3 regions of the Streptococcus sp. V919 genome follow, and region 2 is predicted to be linked to each of the others. Evidence: predicted binding sites of a transcription regulator. Region 2 holds the regulator's gene; each other region holds the start of a gene.
The links. The regulator NrdR, encoded in region 2, represses ribonucleotide reductase genes. The targets are predictions, from matches to a motif close to ACACNATATATNGTGT.

Region 1 (3,287 bases), on a different contig from region 2:
ACCAAGTCATGACAGAGGTTTCATCCGTATTGGGATTAGCCTAGCTCTAGCATTTTTCTTTGCGCCCTTGGTCACAGCTTTGTATGGATTTTTCTTGTTTTTTGCTGTAATAGCTTTTAATGTTGGTCGCAATAACTTGAATCATGGTCTCTATCAATTTTTTGCAGCGGGCCTTGGTTTTTCAATCTTCTTTTATCCAATCGGCTACTATACAGCTTATAAAGGTAGCTTCGGAAATGCGATTAGCCAAATCCTCTATCCAGTAGATAGTTTGAGCTTTACGTCTAATCCAAGTTTGTTAGACAATCTTCTTTTCTACGGATTGTTAGCAATTGCTCTTGGAGCATTGACGTTGGCATTCGCAGGTCTCTTCCAATCTAAACTATTGAAACAATCAGTCTTATCAATCTCTGCTGCAATAGCTGTTATTTTGGTATTAGTTTTAGAAATTTTCTCTACAGATCTTATCAATGGTAGTCGTATGGTTGAATTGTTACCTTTCTTGTCTATTCTATTGTTAACTCGAATTCGCACGTGGGAATTAGAGGGAGCCAGCCGTCGTAGAAGACGCAGAGAAGAAACGTCACCATGGGGTACTTTTGTAAAAGGAAATGCCTATCTGCCAATTTTAGCTCTCGTTTATCTATTTTTAGCTCCTGTAGTTTCACGATATGTGCTTCATGCAGAACAATATAAAGAGCGCACTAGTATTGAAGCTAAGATTAAAAGTGAAACAAAGGCTACAGATCGTATCTATGTATGGGATAATCTGACAAGTAGTTATAAGGCTAGTGAGCGTTTAGCAGCAAGTCAGTTGCTATCTCCTAGATTGCATACAGGACTTGATGCAAATCGTACTAAGCTTGTAAATGATCTTCGAGATAATCAACCAAAGATGATTGTAGTGAATACAAAAACATCTCTTTGGACAGAAGTTGAGCAGCTTTTAGCTGAAAATTATCAAGCCGTTCCAAGTGAATACAAAGATTTCAAACTATACAAATTAAAATAAAAATTATCAATATCTTGTGTTATTTTAAAAAAATTTTATTTTTTTACACAAGATATTGATTTTTATTTTTTTAGTGATATAATACTTTTTAGAATCAATATTATATTTAAGAAAAGGGTATGGATATGATTGTATTGGAAGAGAAGACTGTCCCTGATCCAACTTTATTCGTTGAAAAGCGTGACGGTAGACGTGTCATTTTTGATGTAGATAAGATTGACAAAGCGCTTCATAAGGCTGCGGAAAAGGTTATGGATGTAACTCCTTTGGTCGAAAAGCGACTTAGTACCCTCGTTGAACGTATCGTTGACGAGATTCATAGCCGTTTCCCACAAGGTGTAAAAATCTATGAAATTCAAAACATCGTAGAACACGAGTTGTTGGAAGCTAAAGAATATGCCTTGGCCGAGGAGTATATTACCTATCGAACACAAAGGGATTTTGAGCGCTCAAAAGCGACAGACATCAACTTTAGCATTCATAAACTTCTCAACAAAGATCAGGCAGTTGTCAATGAAAATGCCAATAAAGACAGTGATGTCTTTAACACCCAGCGTGATTTGACGGCAGGGATTGTTGGAAAATCCATCGGACTTCAAATGCTTCCTAAGCATGTGGCAAATGCCCACCAAAAAGGGGATATCCACTATCACGATTTGGACTACAGCCCCTACACTCCTATGACCAACTGTTGTTTGATTGATTTTAAGGGTATGTTGGAAAATGGTTTTAAGATTGGGAATGCTGAGGTAGAAAGTCCGAAATCTATCCAAACTGCGACGGCGCAAATTTCACAAATCATCGCAAACGTCGCATCTAGTCAGTATGGGGGATGTTCAGCAGACCGTATTGATGAAGTTTTGGCTCCTTATGCAGAGAAAAATTATCAAAAACAACTTAAAGATGCAGAGGAGTGGGTCCTACCTGATAAGCGCGAAGAATACGCATGGAAGAAAACTCAAAAAGACATCTATGATGCCATGCAATCTCTAGAGTATGAAATCAATACTCTCTTCACTTCAAATGGTCAAACACCCTTTACTTCTCTTGGTTTCGGTCTAGGAACCAATCGTTTTGAACGTGAAATTCAAAAGGCAATCTTGAACATTCGGATCAAGGGGCTTGGTTCAGAACACCGTACAGCCATCTTCCCGAAACTTATCTTTACTCTTAAAAGAGGACTTAACTTAGAGGCAGGCTCTCCTAACTACGACATTAAACAATTGGCTCTCGAGTGTGCAACCAAGCGCATGTACCCAGATGTCTTGTCTTACGATAAGATTGTCGAGTTGACAGGTTCTTTCAAGGTTCCGATGGGATGTCGTTCTTTCCTCCAAGGTTGGAAGGATGAAAATGGAGTAGAAGTCAACTCAGGTCGTATGAACCTAGGTGTGGTAACGGTCAATCTTCCTCGGATTGCCCTTGAATCTGAAGGCGACATGAATAAGTTCTGGGAAATCTTCAATGAGCGGATGAATATCGCAGAAGATGCACTGGTCTATCGTGTAGAGCGGACCAAGGAAGCAACTCCAGCTAATGCTCCTATCCTTTATCAATACGGAGCTTTTGGACGCCGCCTTGGTAAGGAAGAAAGTGTTGACGAACTCTTTAAGAATCGCCGTGCTACTGTTTCGCTTGGCTACATTGGACTCTATGAAGTAGCGACAGTATTCTTTGGCAACAATTGGGAAACCAATCCAGAAGCCAAAGAATTCACCCTTGATATCATTAGAGACATGAAACATCGAGTAGAAGAATGGTCAGACCAATATGGCTATCACTTCTCAATCTACTCAACTCCATCTGAAAGTTTAACAGACCGCTTCTGTCGCCTGGATACAGAGAAATTTGGTTCTATTCCAGACATTACTGATAAAGAATACTACACAAATTCCTTCCATTATGATGTCCGAAAAAATCCAACTCCTTTTGAAAAATTGGACTTCGAGAAGGTTTATCCAGAAGCGGGTGCATCAGGTGGATTTATCCACTACTGTGAGTACCCAGTTCTTCAACAAAATCCAAAGGCCTTGGAAGCTGTTTGGGATTATGCTTATGATCGTGTAGGTTATCTAGGGACTAATACTCCGATTGATCGTTGCTACAAGTGCGATTTTGAAGGAGACTTTAATCCAACCGAGAGAGGTTTTGCCTGTCCTAACTGTGGCAATAGTGATCCTAAAACAGTCGATGTTGTTAAACGGACTTGTGGCTATCTTGGAAATCCGCAAGCGCGTCCGATGGTGAATGGACGTCACAAGGAAATTGCTGCGCG
Region 2 (3,287 bases):
TAGCTTTTTTAAGACTAGCTGGAAGATTAATCAGTCTGAGACGGTTCTTGATAGCCGCTTCCTTCTCAGCCGCAATCAGTTCCGGAGTTTCCTCATAAGATACATCCGCGTAACCATGGTTCATGACTAGGATAGGCTTGTAACCACGCGCGATATAGTCTGTATCTCCTCGGAGGAACTTATCTCTCTCAGTGATGTATTGGTTAAACTTGGAAATACTACGGTTCAACTCCTCCTGACTGAGAGATTCCTTCTGGATAAAAGCCGCAACATCTGGATCTTTTACAATCTGCTGGACCAAGTCCTGGTATTGAAAACGGCTGGGATGACCCTTAAGCACATCTCCTACACTTTCCATCTAGTCTCCTCCTTTTCCTAATCGGGCTAACATTTCTTTTTTCTTGCGTTCTAATTCCAAGCGAGTTTCTTCGCTGGTTTCATTTTTATATTCTGGATTACTCCATTTTGGGACATTGGTTTTGGCTTGATTAGTCTTAGACAGTTTTTGCTCCTGTCCCTTTTGATTCTTCTCTCTGATTCGAAGTACAGCTTCTTCAGCAGATCTGACTTTGTTATAAGAGTAATCATTAGCCACTTTCATGGCATATTTTTCATTGAGGTTGGCCGAATCAACCTTATTGAAGGTCAAGAGTATAACAATGTTGATAACCTCATCAAGCAATCCCAAGTCAGCCATCTGTTTTAACAAATCGCGTTCAGCTTGGATAATTCCTGCATTTCGTGTTTGTTTGATTCCCGCTAAAAACTGTAGGGCAGTTTTGCTTTTCGCTTCCCTGATAATAGTCGCTTCTTGGGGACTGAAGTCCGACGAAACAGATTTTTGCGCTGATTTTTCACGCATACGCTTGACAGAGATAACTTGAGAAACAGCTGTCGCCTTGGCCAATTGATAGGTTTCAAACCAGGTCCATTTTTTCTCGTCAGCTATTTTAAACAGTTCTAAGACATCTGTCTGTTCATCTTGGAAACGGAGGCCATCTCTCGCCATAAGTTGACGGAAATGTTCCAAATCAAAATCATTTGTAAAATTAGCTTTTCCGAGTGTTTCCTCAGTGTTAGCTATATCTTCTATCTCTGGAAAGGCCTGACTCAAAGGAACGGTCAAAGCTTCTCCCTCCGCAGACTCTTGGCGCAAATCAGAAACTGCTGTCTCACCGATTTTTTTCTCCAACAAGGTACGATAAACCGTATGACGCAAGAAATCCGAACTAGAAAGCGTTGGATGAATAACAAGTTCATAGGCATCCCCATTTTGGTAAAGAGTGACCAAGTTGAAGGCTGATAAGATTTTAAAGGCTTTTAAGAGCCTATCCATCCCGAAATTGAGATGATTGAGAATAGCAGCAAAAAGATGTTCCTTTTGCCCATTATCCCAAAAGGCTAGGGTGTAAAGGTAAAGACTCAGCGCATCCTGACCGATAATCGGGAGGTAGCACTGCACCAGAGATGTGGGATCTTGCGACACCCGATTATTCTTTAGAAAAGAAAAACGATCATTAGGCTTCATTTATTTTTCCTTTTTCTTCTTTGAAGATTGCGTAATTTGTTTGAGAAGATTCTCGAGCTCACTCACGTCTTTAAAACTACGATAGACACTAGCGAAACGAACATAAGTAATTTCGTCTAGTTCAGCCAGTTCTTCCATAACGAGAGAACCAATATCTTCACTTTGAATTTCATTATCATTGCGACTGAGGAGTTTTTGTTCAATACGATTGACGACCATGCCAATCTCATCACTGGACACCGGACGTTTTTGAGCTGAACGGATTATCCCATTAAAGATTTTATCTCTCGAGAACTGCTCCCGTGTGCCATCCTTTTTGACCACAACTAGCGTTCTTTCTTCTACACGTTCATAGGTCGTAAAACGATGTTGGCATTCTTCGCACTCACGTCTTCTTCTAATCGTATTTCCTTCTTCAGCCTGACGGCTATCGATAACACTTGATTTAGTAGCGCCACACTTTGGACAACGCATGCCTTCCCCTCCTTGTCGTTTTCTTTTCATTATACCATTTTTTGAGCAATTCCCAAAATAATTCTCCTTTTGGCTTGACAAGTTTTTTGTTTAGTTGTACTATTTAATTAACACAAGAGAAAAATAGAAAGGAGACCGTGATGTCCTGGACATTTGATAACAACAAACCCATCTATTTGCAGATTATGGACAAAATCAAACTGCAAATTATTTCCCACAAACTTGAGCCTAGTCAACAACTGCCAACTGTTAGAGAATTGGCTAGTGAAGCTGGTGTCAATCCAAACACCATCCAACGTGCCCTATCAGACCTGGAAAGAGAAGGTTTCGTATACAGCAAGCGGACTGCTGGCCGCTTTGTCACAGAGGACTTGGACTTAATCTTCCAATCCCGCAAACAACTATCCGAAGAACAACTGCAACAGTTTGTCACAGCCATGGTAGAATTTGGCTATGAAAAAGAAGAACTACCTACTGTTTTGAGAGATTATATTGAAGGAGTTTAGACTATGACCTTATTAGAATTTGAAAATGTTTCAAAATCCTATGGACCCAACCCTGCCCTTAAAAATGTTTCCTTCGAAATTCCAGCTGGTAAGATTGTGGGTCTCCTTGGCCCAAATGGTTCTGGAAAGACAACCTTGATTAAGTTGATTAATGGCTTGCTTCAACCTGATGAAGGACGTATTCTTATCAACAATACAGAGCCTAGTCCCGAAACAAAAGCCATTGTGTCTTATCTACCTGATACGACCTACCTTAACGAGCAAATGAAGGTCAAAGAAGCTCTTACCTTCTTCAAAACCTTCTACAAGGATTTCAGTCTTGATCGTGCTCAAGGCCTTCTTCGTGACCTAGGTATCGACGAAAACAGTCGCCTTAAAAAGCTCTCCAAAGGGAACAAAGAAAAGGTCCAATTGATTCTTGTCATGAGTCGTGATGCTCGCTTATATGTCCTTGACGAGCCCATCGGAGGAGTCGACCCTGCAGCCCGTGACTATATCTTGAACACCATCATCAACAGCTACTCCCCAACTTCGACTGTCTTGATTTCAACTCATTTGATTTCAGACATCGAGCCAATCTTGGATGAGATTATTTTCCTCAAGGATGGAAAAATCGTCCGTCAAGGAAATGTAGATGATATTCGCTACGAATCTGGAGAGTCTATCGATCAACTCTTCCGTCACGAATTCAAAGCTTAGGTAAAGGAGATTCTTATGTTTTGGAATTTAGTTCGTTATGAATTTAAAAATGTCAACAAATGGTTTTTTGCCCTCTATGC
Region 3 (3,287 bases), on a different contig from region 2:
CTACCAAAGTCCAGTAGTTCAATAGCATGAAGTAGATGCTTGTGAATTCAACAGACTCAGGTGATCCGTATTCGATTAATTGTTGAGCAAGATAGCTGTGAAGTCCCATAGCTCCAAGTCCAAATGTATGAGCTTGGCTGTTTCCGTGGTCGATTGTAGGAACAGCGACGATGTGAGAACTATCTGTAACGAAAGTCAAAGCACGTACCATAGCTCGGATAGAACGACCAAAGTCAGGTGAAGTCATCATGTTGACCACGTTTGTTGAACCAAGGTTACATGAAACGTCAGTACCCATTTTAAGGAATTCTTGCGCATCATTGATAAGACTTGGTTCTTGGACTTGAAGAATCTCTGAACACAAGTTACTCATGATGATTTTACCATCAACAGGATTAGCGCGGTTAGCTGTATCGATGTTGACAACGTAAGGATAGCCAGATTCTTGTTGTAGTTTAGAAATTTCAGTTTCCAAATCACGCGCCTTGATCTTTGTCTTACGAATGTTTGGATTTGCAACTAGCTCATCGTATTTTTCAGTGATATCGATATAGTTGAAAGGTACGCCATACTCTTTTTCTACAGAATATGGGCTAAATAGGTACATTTCTTCATTCTTACGAGCCAATTCGTAGAATTTATCAGGTACCACAACACCAAGCGAAAGTGTCTTCACACGAACTTTTTCATCAGCATTTTCTTTCTTAGTAGAAAGGAAAGCAATAATATCTGGATGGAAGACATTGAGGTAAACAACCCCAGCACCTTGACGTTGACCAAGTTGGTTTGAGTAAGAGAAGCTGTCTTCGAAGAGTTTCATAACTGGTACGACACCAGAGGCAGCACCTTCATATCCTTTGATAGGAGATCCAGCTTCACGAAGGTTGCTGAGTGAAATCCCTACACCACCACCAATACGTGAAAGTTGAAGAGCCGAGTTGATAGAACGTCCAATAGAGTTCATATCATCTGTAACCTGGATCAAGAAACATGATACTAATTCACCACGACGTGCACGCCCTGCATTTAAGAAGGAAGGTGTAGCTGGTTGGTAGCGTTGGTGGATGATTTCGTTTGCAATATCAATAGCAATCGCTTCATCTCCATCAGCAAAGTAAAGAGCGTTAAAGAAGACACGGTCTTCCATGCTTTCAAGATAGTATTCACCATCGTTAGTTTTTAAAGCATACTGGTTGTAAAACTTGTATGCAGCCATGAATGACTTGAATTGGAAGTCTTGGTCTTTAATAAATTTATAGAGCTCTTCTAAGAATTCTGGGCGATATTTTTTAATAAAGCCTGTTTCAATATAGTTGTGCTTGATTAGGTAGTCAATTTTATCTAAAATTGAATCAAATACCATTGAGTTTGGTACAACATTTTCTTTAAAAAATGCATCTAGGGCTTCTTTATCTTTATGAAGCATGATTTGTCCATTGACTGGACGGTTAATTTCATTATTTAGACGGAAGTATGTTACGTCTTCAAGTTGTTTTAATCCCATAAAATTTCCCTTATCTAATTACAAAATAAAGGCTTCTAAGGTTTACATAGAAGCTTTCTAAATCCTGATTTTATACAAGTTGCTTGAGTTTTGCTGGTTGGAAACCAGAGAACACTTCAGTTGGTGTTTGAATGATAGGAGCAGCACTAAAGCCGAGTCCTTTAACTTGTTCGATATATTCAGGTTGTTCATCAAGATTAATTTCTTGATATGAGATATTATTGCTGTCTAAAAATCGTTTAGTCATCTTACATTGGACACAGTTATTTTTAGAATATACGGTTACCATTTATGGAACTCCTCCTTCAAAATTTAATTACTTCTTAAGTATATCAGAAAAAAAATCTTTGTCAACGAAAGAAAACTAAATATTGTATAATTCTTTTTAATATTTTATTCAAAAACACAATATATAGTGATTCTAAAAATGGAAAACGCTTTATATGTAGGTTTCTTGAATCTAGAAAAAATAAAAAAACTACATAAGGTGTAGGCTTAAAATATATGAAATATTTTCTGCAAGTTATCTGAAAGGAAAAAGAAGAAATCCCATAAAATACTTGAAAAAATTCCTAGAAGATGATATAATACCAAATTGTAAGGGTTATCAGATATAACTCAAAAAGAAAACATTTAAAGGAGAGTCAAATTATGACTTCTAAAGATTTCCACGTAGTGGCAGAAACAGGTATTCACGCACGTCCAGCAACATTGTTGGTACAAACTGCTAGCAAATTTGCTTCAGATATTACTCTTGAGTACAAAGGTAAATCAGTTAACCTTAAATCTATCATGGGTGTTATGAGCCTTGGTGTTGGTCAAGGTGCTGATGTTACAATCACTGCTGAAGGTGCAGACGCTGATGACGCTATCGCTGCTATCTCAGAAACAATGGAAAAAGAAGGATTGGCATAAGGATATGACAGAAATGCTTAAAGGAATCGCAGCATCTGATGGTGTTGCAGTTGCTAAAGCATATCTACTCGTTCAACCGGATTTATCATTCGAGACAGTTACAGTCGAAGATACAAATGCAGAAGAGGCTCGTTTGGATGTTGCTCTTGAAGCTTCTCAAAACGAGCTTTCTCTTATCCGCGAGAAGGCTGTAGGTACGCTTGGTGAAGAAGCGGCGCAAGTATTTGACGCTCACTTGATGGTTCTTGCTGACCCTGAATTGATCGGTCAGATTAAAGAAACAATTCGTGCTAAGAAAGTAAATGCAGAAGCAGGTCTGAAAGAAGTTACAGACATGTTTATCACTATCTTCGAAGGAATGGAAGACAACCCATACATGCAGGAACGTGCAGCAGATATCCGTGACGTTACAAAACGTGTTTTGGCAAATCTTCTTGGTAAGAAATTACCAAACCCAGCTTCTATTAATGAAGAAGTAATCGTGATTGCACATGACTTGACTCCATCTGATACTGCTCAATTGGACAAAAACTTTGTAAAAGCTTTTGTAACAAACATTGGTGGACGTACAAGTCACTCAGCTATCATGGCTCGTACACTTGAAATTGCTGCTGTCTTGGGTACAAACAATATCACTGAACTTGTAAAAGATGGCGACGTTTTGGCTGTTTCTGGTATCTCAGGTGAAGTTGTTATCAACCCAACTGAAGAGCAAATCGCTGAATTCAAAGCAGCTGGTGAAGCTTACGCTAAACAAAAAGCTGAATGGGCTCTTTTGAAAGACGCTAAAACAGTTACTGCTGATGGAAAACACTTTGAGTTGGCTGCCAACATTGGTACACCTAAAGACGTTGAAGGTGTGAATGAT

Region 1: a site for NrdR is predicted at 1,058-1,073, ahead of nrdD (anaerobic ribonucleoside-triphosphate reductase). Genes of this name have one in related genera too.
Region 3: a site for NrdR is predicted at 1,908-1,923, ahead of nrdH (glutaredoxin-like protein NrdH). Genes of this name have one in related genera too.

The regions. Positions count from the first base shown of each region.
Region 1 is NZ_JBTHHY010000003.1:74,214-77,500, forward strand. Features, by position in the region: gene ACXYSK_RS08225 (damage-inducible protein CinA) at 1-1,012, shown strand, start outside; gene nrdD (anaerobic ribonucleoside-triphosphate reductase) at 1,138-3,287, shown strand, end outside.
Region 2 is NZ_JBTHHY010000002.1:257,408-260,694, reverse strand. Features, by position in the region: gene dnaI (primosomal protein DnaI) at 1-358, opposite strand, end outside; gene ACXYSK_RS07415 (replication initiation and membrane attachment family protein) at 359-1,528, opposite strand; gene nrdR (transcriptional regulator NrdR) at 1,529-2,002, opposite strand; gene ACXYSK_RS07405 (GntR family transcriptional regulator) at 2,143-2,508, shown strand; gene ACXYSK_RS07400 (ABC transporter ATP-binding protein) at 2,512-3,207, shown strand; gene ACXYSK_RS07395 (hypothetical protein) at 3,223-3,287, shown strand, end outside.
Region 3 is NZ_JBTHHY010000001.1:481,178-484,464, forward strand. Features, by position in the region: gene nrdE (class 1b ribonucleoside-diphosphate reductase subunit alpha) at 1-1,504, opposite strand, end outside; gene nrdH (glutaredoxin-like protein NrdH) at 1,575-1,793, opposite strand; gene ACXYSK_RS02630 (phosphocarrier protein HPr) at 2,156-2,419, shown strand; gene ptsP (phosphoenolpyruvate--protein phosphotransferase) at 2,424-3,287, shown strand, end outside.